One region of the Marinilactibacillus sp. XAAS-LB27 genome, then DNA from elsewhere that is predicted to be linked to it. Evidence: riboswitches for the same ligand, from Rfam matches in the RefSeq annotation. Region 1 holds a riboswitch; the other holds the start of a gene.

Region 1 (6,301 bases):
CCCTCCTTACGCATCCTTGATGACCGGTGTTTTTTTGAAAAAGAAATAGACAGTACGAGTAGATAGACAAGACTCCATCCCCCATAAATTAAGAGGGCTCTAGAGTAGTCTATCTCACTTTGGCCAAAACGCTCCGAGGTAGCACCATCCAATACACCAATTGGATTCAAATAGTCAATTGGTGTATAAGCTAGGAAAGCCCATATTCTAGAAAACAAAAAACTACAAAGCAGTAAACTACTTCCAAGGAAGAGTGTCAGGTAACGATTCTTCAATAAAGTATTCAATACAGCTGCTAGTAACGTCGTATGAATCGTAAAGAATACAGCGATCAAAAGCGTTCTTAAAATAAATTGACTAGTCGATACAGCTTCGTATCCAGACGCTGTATAAATCACTCTTGGATAATCCATTGTTCCTGCATCGAATGGAATAAGCGATAAGACATATCCTGCTGCAAATAACCCTACTATCGTCAAAATAGTGGCCGTAACATAAATCATTAGTTTTCCAAATAGTCTTTGGCTCTCATTGATTGGATAAGCTTGAATAACGGTAGAGTGAGCATCATCTTTTGTCAGAATATCGCTTGTCAGTAAAAGTAGAAAGACAAAAAACACACTGCTGAAAGCGGAGATGGCTAAGACCAGATACGTTGAACTACTCTGCGCATCTCTTTCGATCAACTGATTTTGATCTTCTAAAGCCTCATAGTAAACGGACTCTCTTAAAGATTGCTCTAACGGTACAAAGAAATTTTGATTAAATGATTCATACCCTTTTTCATGCGCTTGTAGTCTTGATTGTGCTAGCTCAAGTCCTATAGAAGTATATTCTTTCAAATCATTGTAAAAGGTCAAAGCGACCTCCTGGCTTCCAATCAATTGCGACTCCTTCAAAACATCTTGATAGACAGGATATCTTTCCGGATCTTCTTCTACAATATGTACCGGAAAGCTGGAAATGGTATTTCTAACAGTGTGTAATTCCTTTTGTGTTTTGTCGTGAATGTCATTCACTTGTTGGTACGGTATGTAAAACAGTAAGCCGATTAAGAATAGGGTTACCCCTAAAAACAAGAAACCATTCTTTCGGTCTCTTATGAATAATTCGATTTCAAATCCGAAATTTTCTCTCACAGGATCCCTCCTATTGTTCACTGACTATCCTATGAGGTCTATTATATTAAAAAAAACATTACAAATTAAATAGAATAGTTAACATTATTTTAATATTGCAAAAATAACAAAGTAGTAGCCCTAAGGAAGGGACTACTACTTTGTTTTAAAATTGTATCACTTTAGTTCAAACATTGTTCTATAAAATCCAACATAATTTGAATAACTTCATCAGTAAAAAAAGTCGGACCTCCGTGATCAGCGCCATCCACGCAGTAAAATTCTGCTTGAATCTGTTTTTCCTTACAGAGTTCAAAAAGCTCTACGCTTTGTTCAAATGGAACTAATGTGTCTTTATTACCATGAATAATGAGTAGCGGTACCAATGCATCGGCTTGCTTAAGGTAATAAGGAACCGACGCTTTCTCTGCTTTTTCCGGATAATCCTCTGGTAAGAATCCGCCTATGAGAAGACTGTCTGGGCTCGTTGGCTTTCTATGATCAACCGCCGATTCTTTATCCGGAATCGTAAGCAGATCATATACTCCGTAGAGATTAATACACCCTTTAATTTCCGGCAGTGGATCTTTTGATGCATCCAGTAATGGCTTGTTCCAGGTTGACCAGGCCATTAAAGCTGTATGGCCACCACTAGAATCGCCGCACAGCAAGATGCGATCCATATCGATTTCCAGCTCTTTTGCGTGGTCTGCTAGATAACGAACAGCCATCTTAGCATCTTCGACTTGGCTAGGAAATATGGCATCAGGTAGTGGCGCATACTCTACAATAGCCATAGCGTATCCGGCTGTCACAAGATCTTTGAATTCCATAATTGTTCCATTAAGATCTTGTTCAAACCACCCAGATCCTTGTATATGAACAACTAATGGGAAGGGCTTCTTAGGTGCCAAGGTATTTGGATAGACCATTCGAATCCGTAAATTCAACCCGTTTTTTCGCTGATAAACATGGTCTTCTTTAATGATTTTTGCACCGATATTGTCCATCTGTGCTTGGATTGTTTTCATTCCTGCCGTTTGGGCAGATGATTTGGGCATTGTATACGAATCATATTTCATTTCAAACTCCAAGAAATCATCTCCTTAGTATGCTATTCATCTTCCCCAATTATTGAATACTTAATGGGACTCTATGATCCGGCACAGGGAAAGCGGCATCTAACTGGTTTAGCTCTTCTTCAGGTAAAGTAACGTCCAAAACGTCAGCGTTCAACTGGACGTGTTCCTCACTACTGGCTTTTGGAATCGCAATAACGTTATCTTGTTGCATCACGAATGCTAGTAGTAATTGAATGATGGAAATCTCATGCGCATCAGCAATCTTTTTAACCGTTGAATCATTATAGACACGTTCTTTCAAGTCCGGTTCTTGTCCAATCACTGGGCAATAGGCCATCATGGGAATACCTTTTTCTTTTAGATAGTCCTGCAAGACGACTTCCGTTCCTCTAGAAGCTAAATGGTAAAGAACCTGGTTCGTTTGACAGTTCTCGCCACCCTCTAGTGCTAAAAGTTCCTGCATGTCTTCTAAGTCAAAGTTGGATACACCCCAGTTTTTGATTTTACCTTGACGTTTCAGTTCTTCAAAGCAGTCGACCGTTTCTTGTAGTGGCACACGGCCTCTCCAATGGAGTAAATACAAGTCGAGTGTCTCTATGCCTAAACGTTCAAGGGTTCGGTCGCAGGCATCAAATATGTCTGATTTTCCTGCGTGATGAGGGTACACCTTTGAAACAAGAAATAAGTCTTCTCTGTTGTAGGTAGAGATTGCCTCTCCAACAAGTTTCTCTGATTGCCCTTCGCCGTACATTTCTGCAGTATCAATCAATGTTAAGCCGCGGTCTATTCCCGAGCGAAGCGCCGTTATTTCTTGATTATGCTTACTGGTATCCTCGCCTAAGCGCCAAGTTCCTTGGCCTAAATTCAGTACTGTCTGTCCATCTGGGAATTGAATCTGTTGTTTCATCTTTGGACCCTCCTTATGAATTCTCTACCAGTATATCAATACTACCTCTTTTTATTAATCGAAAAACACTATAGATTTATCAAGCGCTTTGTTTTGCATTCTTTTACCTCTCAAAAAGATTTCTGTTTACATTCTTTTGCATTTTTGATAAGGTTATATGCAAATAACAAATTAAAACTGAATGACTGGATGAGGCGCAGAAATCAAAAGTAGTTATCAGCAATAGAACCTGTAAGTTCTTGATAATGAAAGGGAAATCTGCCGAAATGGTTAATCTTTACAGTAAGGTTAACTGTTGGGCTGCATATGAAGAATATGCAGACTGCCGTATGAATATAAGTAGACGCCTAATAATTGAATAGGGTATCTACTTTACGGAGTGCTTCCGCTTGTATATAGATTCTTTAGGACAAGTCGGTACTTCGACTTGTCCTTTTTGTATACTCTAGGGTACCAAAGGCAGTCTCACTAAGTTTGGAAAGGAACGCCATGAAAAGAAGCGTATTAAAATTTGGTGGATCAAGTGTTTCCGATCTATCAAAAATCAAAGAGATCGCCTTATATCTCAAAGAACGAACCGACCAGGGAGAAGAACTTGTTGTGGTCGTTTCCGCAATGGGCAAAACAACCGATGACTTATTGCGTAATGTTGGACAAATTACCTCAAAACCAAATGATCAAGATCTCGCGATGCTACTAACGACCGGTGAACAGCAAACGATCTCTTATCTTTCTATTACTTTGAATGATTTAGCGGTTAAAGCGAAACCGTTAACGGGTTACCAGGCTGGCATCGAAACCATTGGTCATCATTTAAAAAGTAAGATCTCTTCAATCAAAACTGATTTGTTCGACCAATTGTTCGAAACGAATAGGGTCGTTATTGTCGCTGGCTTTCAAGGCTTCAATAAAGAAGGTGAACTGACTACACTGGGTCGAGGAGGTTCAGACACCACAGCGGTTGCATTGGCTGCAGCATTGAAGACAACTTGTGAAATCTATATAGATGTTACCGGTGTTTATAGTACTGACCCTAGGATTTTCCCTAAAGCCAAACGTTGGGATAAAATTTCCTATGAAGAGATGATGGAAATGTCTGCCCTCGGTGCTGGTGTACTAGAAACGAGAAGCGTGGAACTGGCAAATAATAATGGGATAAAGCTTTATCTTGCTAAAACACTCTCTAAAGAGAAAGGAACTTGGATCGTGCCGAACGAACAAATACTTGAACACAAAGCCGTCACTGGAGTTGCGTTAGATAAAAATATGGCTCATGTAACCTTAACAGACCCTTCAAACGGTGCTCAGTTGTTAAATGATATTTTTGTTGAACTTGAAAAAGAAGAAATTAATATTGATATGATTTCTCAAATTAGAAATCAGGATGTTATGCAATTATCCTTCACCGCTAAGGATTCCGATGAACGACAGCTCGTTCAAATTTTTGATCAGTTGAAAGGTCATTATCATGATTTGACGGTCAGCATCGTTGATCATTATGCCAAGATCTCTGTTATTGGTGCAGGAATGAGAGATATGTCTGGTGTCGCTTCTCAGATCTTTAGAACTTTGATTGAATCAGACATCACTTATTACCAAGTAACTACTTCTGAAATCAGTGTTTCCTGTGTGATTGATGAAACCAATGGTGAAAAAGCAACGAAACTGCTTTGCGAAAAGTTCGATCTATAATCCACCTCTTAAAACAAGAAAGGACGTTCTTATGTATAAAATTGCCGTAGTCGGCGCTACTGGATTAGTTGGTAGTACGATGCTTCGCTTACTAGAAGAAAAAAATATTCCCATTGAAAAATTGACTCTATTCTCTTCTGCCCGTTCAGCAGGATCAATCGTACAGTTTAAAGGAGAAGAAGTGGTTGTTCAGGAATTGACTGAAGACAAAACAACGGGTCCTTTTGATTATGTTTTGATGTCTGCCGGGGGTGAAACGAGTCTAACCTTCTCTCCTCTTTTTGAACAACACGGTGCAGTCGTTATTGACAATTCTAGTGCTTGGAGAATGGACCCAGAAATTTCTTTAGTGGTTCCTGAAGTAAACCCTCCCGTACTAACTAGAAAGATCATCGCCAATCCAAATTGTTCGACCATACAGTCTGTTGGTCCACTAAAACTTCTACTAGATGCCTTTGGTATTGAACGGGTGGCTTATACGACCTATCAATCTGTTTCCGGATCTGGGTGGAAAGGCATCGAAGACTTAAAACGCGGTGAACAAGGAAAAGAACCACTGAACTACCCGCACCCTATTTATAATAATGTGATCCCGCATATTGATGTTTTTCAAGAAGATGGCTACACAAAAGAAGAAGTGAAAATGATTGAAGAAACGAGAAAAATACTCAGTCTTCCAACACTTCCGGTAACGGCGACCTGTGTACGCGTACCCGTTACAAGTGCGCATTCCGTTGCCATGAATGTTACACTGACAAAAGAAACAACGGTTCAAGCTATCCAGCAGTTATTTGAAGAAAGTCCCTATGTTACTTTAGTGGATGATCCTAAAAATGACCAATATCCAATGCCCATTCAAGCTGGTGGTAAAGAAGGCATTTTTGTCGGACGTGTACGAAAAGACGATAGCCTTAAAAATACCTACCATGTCTGGACAGTCAGCGATAATATTTTAAAAGGTGCTGCATTAAATGCCGTACAGATTTTACAACAATTAACGAACTGAGAGGAGAAACCATTAATGTCTCATCTATTTACAGGAATTGGCGCTGCCGTTACTACACCCTTTACGGAAGATGCCGTTGATTATGAACAGTTCAGGAATCATTTAATGTTTTTGAAAAACAATCAGATTCAAAGTTTCATCGTGAATGGTACAACCGGTGAAGGATCGACGCTTTCAACCGAAGAAAAAATGAACTTGCTGAACGTTGCGCTTGAGGTTTCTGATGGACAGATCCCCGTAATTGCGGGAACTGGCTCAAACAATACAAAAGCAAGTATCAAAGCCTCTAAAAAAGCGGAAAAACTCGGTGTAGATGCCTTGCTTGTGATCACCCCTTACTACAATAAAACAAGTCAAAGAGGATTAGTGGCACATTTTACAGCGATCGCTGATGCTGTAAACATTCCCATCATCTTATATGATGTTCCCGCAAGAACGGGTATGACCATTGAACCTGAAACTCTGCAAGTACTAGCTGAGCATCCAAATATCGTCG
Region 2 (6,301 bases), on a different contig from region 1:
GACTATGATTTGTGAATTGACTGGGATGGACGTTTCTAATTCCAGTCTTTATGATGGCTTCACCTCTTTAGGAGAAGCCTGTAATCTGGCAACAGCCGTTACCAAAAAGCAGACGATTCTCTTATCTGGTGCCATTCATCCACAAGCAAAAGAAGTTGTTCATACGTATGCATATGGAATGGAATACAAAGTAGAAGAGCTAGGGCTGAAAAAAGATATCACGGATCTTCAAAAATTGAAAGCCTCATTAACCGAAGATACTGCAGCGGTCGTTGTACAGTATCCAAACTTTTTCGGATCAGTTGAAGATCTTTTAGAAATCAAGGAAATGCTTAAAGAAACGAAAGCGTTACTGATCGTTATGGCTAATCCACTAGCACTCGCTAAACTGGAAGCTCCTGGTAAATTAGGTGCGGATATTGTTGTGGGAGATATGCAACCCCTTGGACTTTCCATGTCTTATGGTGGACCTCATTGTGGGTATTTCACTGTGAAGAGTCAGTATATGAGAAAAGTTCCAAGCCGAATCGTTGGAGAAACAGTTGATATCGAAGGCAAACGGGGCTTTGTAATGACACTACAGACAAGAGAACAGCATATCAGAAGAGAGAAAGCGACATCGAATATGAGCTCCAACCAAGCTTTGAATGCCTTAGCAAGTTCAGTGTTTATGTCTGCAATGGGTAAAGCAGGCGTTCAGGAAATGGCTCAACAAAATATTGACAAAGCCCATTATCTTGCGCAACAGTTAAAGGAGTCGGGTATAACGATATTAAATGACTCTCCTTTCTTTAATGAATTTGCAATTGAACTTTCTAAACCAATCGCGGAAATAAACGAAGCTTTACTAGAAAAAGGCTTCATTGGTGGATATGATGTATCAGAAAATTTAAACAAAGATCAAGCTATGTTAGTTTGTGCAACTGAAAAAAGAACACGTAAAGAAATGGATGCATTTGTAGAAGCGTTAGTGGAGGTGAATAGATAAATGATAGAAGCACAGACAAAATTGATTTTCGAACAGTCTAAACCAGGACGTAGAGCTTACAGTTTACCAGAAAATGATGTAGAATCTTTTGACTTATCAGAACAGTTACCAAAGCATTTAACTAGAAAAGAGGCAGCTGAACTACCAGAAGTTTCTGAACTACAATTGATGCGCCACTACACTGCGTTGGCCAATAAAAACTTTGGAATTGAAACGGGCTTCTATCCACTAGGTTCTTGTACAATGAAATATAATCCGAAAATCAATGAAGATGTAGCCCGTTACGAAGGGTTTACGGCTATTCATCCTTTACAAGATCCTGCTACAACTCAAGGGGCTCTTCAGTTAATGTATGAATTGCAAGAAGATTTAAAGCAAGTCACAGGGATGGATGAAATCTGTCTTCAACCAGCAGCCGGAGCTCAAGGAGAATGGGCAGGTTTATTAGTTTTTAAAGCCTATCACCAGTCCAAAGGAGAAGGCGATCAAAGAAGAAAGATCCTTGTTCCAGATTCAGCACATGGCACCAATCCGGCAAGTGCTGCAGTAGCCGGCTATGATGTAGTGGAAATCAAGTCCAGTGAAAAAGGGACAGTAGGTGTTGAAGCGCTCAAGTCGGCACTAGGACCGGATACAGCCGGATTAATGTTAACCAATCCTAACACGCTGGGTTTATTTGAAGTGGACATTGTCGAAATCGCAAAAATCGTACATGAGGCAGGTGGGCTGCTTTATTACGATGGAGCTAACGCAAATGCGATACTTGGAAAATCAACTCCTGGAGAAATGGGCTTTGATGTCGTTCACTTGAATTTGCATAAATCCTTCAGTACACCTCATGGTGGCGGTGGACCAGGATCAGGACCAATCGGCGTTAAAGCAGCTCTTGCACCATTTTTACCAAATCCTAGAATTGAAAAACAAGCGGATCAATATAGTTTAAACTCGAATTACCCAGATTCCATCGGTCGAGTAAAAGGCTACTTCGGTAACTTTGGAGTGAATGTGAGAGCTTATGCTTATATCCGTTCTATGGGTGCACAAGGCCTTCAGAAGGTGTCAGAAGATGCTGTGCTTCATGCGAACTATTTGAAAGCCAGACTTGCAAATCACTATGATACACCGTTCAAGCAGCACTGCAAGCATGAATTTGTCTTGAGTGGTTTACGCCAGAAGAAACAAGGTGTTAGAACACTAGATATTGCTAAAAGATTATTGGATTATGGCTTTTATGCACCCACTGTTTATTTCCCGCTAATCGTTGAAGAGTGCATTATGATTGAACCGACGGACACAGAAGCGAAAGAAACATTAGATGAGTTTGCAGATGCGATGATTGCCATTGCAAAAGAAGTTGAAGAACAGCCAGAATTACTTCACGAAGCGCCTACTACAAAAGCTGTCAGAAGATTAGACGAAGTGCTTGCCGCTAGAAAACCAAAGGTTGTTTACCAGAAATAATCTTTCGTCTATACTTAAAGCAGTAAATGAAATTAGTAATGGAGGAGATTAGGCAAATGGATATGAAGCTTACTGGGAAGACAGCACTTGTTCTAGCTTCTAGTACAGGGCTTGGAAAAGCAATCGCGACAGAATTAGCCAGAGAAGGGGCTAACGTCATGCTCACGAGTAGAAGTATGGATAAACTAGAAGAAGCGAAAAAAGACATTCTCAAAACGGCTAGAGGTAAAGTAGATTATACAGTAGCTGATATTACGGATGCAGAAAGTATACAGAATCTAGTTGAGGCTACACGTAATACGTTTGGACCAATTTCTATCCTTGTCAATAATGCCGGTGGTCCACCAAGCGGAACATTCGAAGACTTCGATGACACAGACTGGCAGAAAGCCTTCGACCTCACATTGTTCAGTTTTATCCGAACCATTAGAGCAGTACTACCAGATCTGAAAGAAACAGGCGGCCATATTCTGAACAATGCTTCCTCATCAATCAAACAGCCAATCGATGGGTTAACGTTATCGAACGTATTTAGAATGGGCATATCGGGATTATCTAAAAGTTTGTCTCAAGAATTAGCAGCTCACCATATCCTGGTCAACACGATCGGTGCAGGACGTATAGAAACAGAAAGACTTGTTCAGCTAGACGCTGCAAAAGCAGAAAAACAAGGGAAAACCCAACAAGAAGTGACAGATCAAATCGAGCAATCGATTCCTTTAGGGCGTTATGGACAACCAGAAGAGTTTGCTAAGACGGCTGTATTTTTAGTCTCTGGTGCAAATACCTATTTAACGGGTCAAAACATTTTGATTGATGGCGGTCTGGTCAAATCATATTAATAAGTGAGCTATGGAACGTCTATTAGAGATGCTCCATAGCTTTTTTATAGTACCGATAGAATCAAATAGACGACTAAAAACACTTATACTATTGGTCTGATTTTCAATAATAGTGTTGTAGAGATAGAAAAAAAGGACCTTGCAATCTAAACAGATTCCTTGTACACTAATAAACGTTGAAATTAAATAGAGATAGAGGCGCGAAGAAAATCAGTATGATTCAGTAGGGTGACTCCCGTTGATTGAATCAAAAAGGGTTCTTTGCCGAAGTGGATAGAGATAGTCAATCTCTTTTTGCTGGAGTTCCGCTTAAAAAGCGGATCACTGTCACGATGTTTTCGTGGAGCACTATCAGGCTAATTGCGAATTTTAAAGCATTTAGGGTGATTGTTGCCTTAAGTGCTCTTTTTTTATGTAAAAACAACGATTTTCTGCACCTCTATGCAGTCTTTTTCAACAAATACAGTGAAAATGGAGATTGAAGACAGATGAAAAAGCACTTAACATGGAGTTTGATACTCACAACCATCTTTCTGTTTTTACCTCAGACGGTACATGCAGAAGAAGTACAATCAAGTTTAGCAAATTCGATCGGCTGGATAACGTTGATCCCACCAATTATTGCAATTATTCTTGCGTTTGTAACTAAGAATGTGGTTTTATCATTATTTGTTGGTATCTTTTCCGGAACCATTATCATGCAATTCTACAATGATACCAATATTTTAATGGCAATCTTTAATGGCTTTATGGATATAGTGGATTATATTCTGAATTCACTAGCAGATCCTTGGAATGCTGGGATTATTCTACAAGTTATGACGATTGGTGGTCTAATCGCTTTGATCACGAGTATGGGTGGTGCACAGGCTGTAGCGGAAAGTTTGGCTAAAAAAGCCAAAGGCCCAATTAGCGCGCAGATGATCACATGGGCGCTAGGAATTTTGATCTTCTTCGATGATTATGCGAACGCACTAATTGTTGGACCAATCATGAGACCAGTATCTGATAAAATGAACATTTCAAGAGAAAGACTGGCTTTTATAATCGATGCTACTGCAGCACCGATAGCTGGGATTGCACTGGTTTCAACTTGGATCGGGTACGAAGTTGGTCTAATCAATGATGCGTATCAATCTATCGGTCAAGAAGTGAATGCATACGGCGTATTTCTTCAAACGATTCCTTATCGTTTCTACAATATTTTGATGCTCCTTTTCGTAGTGGTGACCTCTTTAACACTTAGAGAATTTGGTCCAATGAAAAAAGCACAAGAAAGAGCCAGAGACACCGGATTATTGGTAGATGAAACTTCCGAAGTTGAAACAGGAGACGAAGAACAAGAAGTTTTGGATAAAGATAAAGCTTCTATCTGGAACGCATTGATTCCAATTGGAAGTCTGATTGTATTTAGCTTCCTAGGATTCTATATGAATGGTCGTTCAGAAATTCTTAGTGGAGACAATAGTATGCTTGCGCAAACCATTATAAACTCTCCATTATCTTTTGAAACGATTAGAGAAACATTCGGAGCTTCTGATGCGTCCATTGTACTGTTTCAGGCAGCTTTGATTTCAAGTATTATCGCTTTAGTTATGGGTGTTACACAAGATTTATTCAATTTCAGTAAAGGGATTGAAATTTGGGTAAATGGGATGAAGACATTAATGATTACGGGCGTTGTTTTATTACTTGCTTGGTCATTATCAAGTGTTATGAACGAATTGGGAACAGCTGATTACCTTGTTTCTTTACTAGGTGATACCTTACCTCCAGTTTTACTGCCTTCAGTGATCTTTATCTTGGGTGCAATCATATCGTTTTCAACAGGGACTTCTTATGGAACAATGGGTATCCTGATGCCGCTTGCTATACCACTAGCAACGGCCTTACAACCTGGAAATCCAGACTTTGTCATCATGTCTGCAGGTGCTGTATTAACGGGAGCGATATTTGGAGATCATAGTTCACCAATCTCTGATACAACGATTTTGTCTTCTATGGGTGCTGGATCTAACTTGATTGATCACGTGAAGACGCAATTACCTTATGCACTAGCTGTTGGTACGATTTCGATCGTATTCGGATATCTTCCATCCGCAATGGGATTGAACATTTGGATCATACTACCAATCACTTTTGCAGCAACGATCGCAATGGTGTTCATTCTTGGTAGGAAAGTCGATACAACAGAGCAGAGTTAATGAGTTAAATTGAATACCTAAAAGCTTAGCCTTCAATTGGCTAAGCTTTTTATTTGCACAAGGATTCTATTGGTATTAGGATTAACAAAGAGACCTTATAATAGGAGGGCATATCATGAATGGAACAATCCAAGTATGGCGTGGAGATATTACAACACTAACTGTCGATGCCATTGTCAATGCAGCGAACTCTTCGCTTTTAGGTGGTGGAGGAGTAGATGGTGCAATACACAAAGCGGCGGGGCCGCAGCTGTTAGAAGCCTGCAAAAAACTGAATGGAGCTAAAACAGGTGAAGCTAAATGGACAAAAGGATTCAACCTTCCGTCAAAATACGTGATTCATACAGTCGGTCCAGTTTATAAAAAGGGTTCTAGTGAAGTACAAAGGCAACTAGCAGCTTGTTACGAGAATGCTCTTGATATTGCAGAAAAACAAAGCATTCAATCCATTGCTTTTCCTGCAATTAGTACAGGGATCTACGGGTATCCAGCAGAAGAAGCAGCAGAAATAGCAGTTGAAACGATCAGACGAAAACTAGAAAATTCTCCTATAGAGATTGAAGTAACGCTCGTTGCTTTTGATGAGAAAACAAAACAGTTATACAAAAAGCATTTAGAAAAATAAAGTGAGGAGAATAACTATGAGACAGTATTTGAAATTTGGACTGATGATTCTGACATCTACAGTCGTTATGTATGCCATGATGTTTTTGAACGTATTCGAATTCGATCATGTAAGATTCAGTCAAACTAGACTCTTTATGGCTATGATGATGGGATCCGTTATGGCTTTTATTATGATGCTG

The links. A riboswitch is a leader RNA that binds a small molecule or an ion and turns the genes downstream of it on or off. The one in region 1 is predicted to bind lysine.
Region 2: it holds a riboswitch for lysine, as region 1 does, so the genes downstream of both, VXN63_RS04285 (Na+/H+ antiporter NhaC family protein) here and VXN63_RS01810 (aspartate kinase) in region 1, are expected to answer to the same signal.

The regions. Positions count from the first base shown of each region.
Region 1 covers NZ_JAYXKP010000001.1:386,074-392,374, forward strand. The annotation lists gene VXN63_RS01795 (hypothetical protein) at 1-1,139, opposite strand, end outside; gene VXN63_RS01800 (alpha/beta hydrolase) at 1,301-2,212, opposite strand; gene VXN63_RS01805 (aldo/keto reductase) at 2,250-3,107, opposite strand; lysine riboswitch at 3,289-3,500, shown strand; gene VXN63_RS01810 (aspartate kinase) at 3,597-4,799, shown strand; gene VXN63_RS01815 (aspartate-semialdehyde dehydrogenase) at 4,831-5,805, shown strand; gene dapA (4-hydroxy-tetrahydrodipicolinate synthase) at 5,821-6,301, shown strand, end outside.
Region 2 covers NZ_JAYXKP010000002.1:127,422-133,722, reverse strand. The annotation lists gene gcvPA (aminomethyl-transferring glycine dehydrogenase subunit GcvPA) at 1-988, shown strand, start outside; gene gcvPB (aminomethyl-transferring glycine dehydrogenase subunit GcvPB) at 989-2,449, shown strand; gene VXN63_RS04290 (SDR family oxidoreductase) at 2,506-3,291, shown strand; lysine riboswitch at 3,477-3,650, shown strand; gene VXN63_RS04285 (Na+/H+ antiporter NhaC family protein) at 3,780-5,495, shown strand; gene VXN63_RS04280 (O-acetyl-ADP-ribose deacetylase) at 5,611-6,120, shown strand; gene VXN63_RS04275 (DUF305 domain-containing protein) at 6,137-6,301, shown strand, end outside.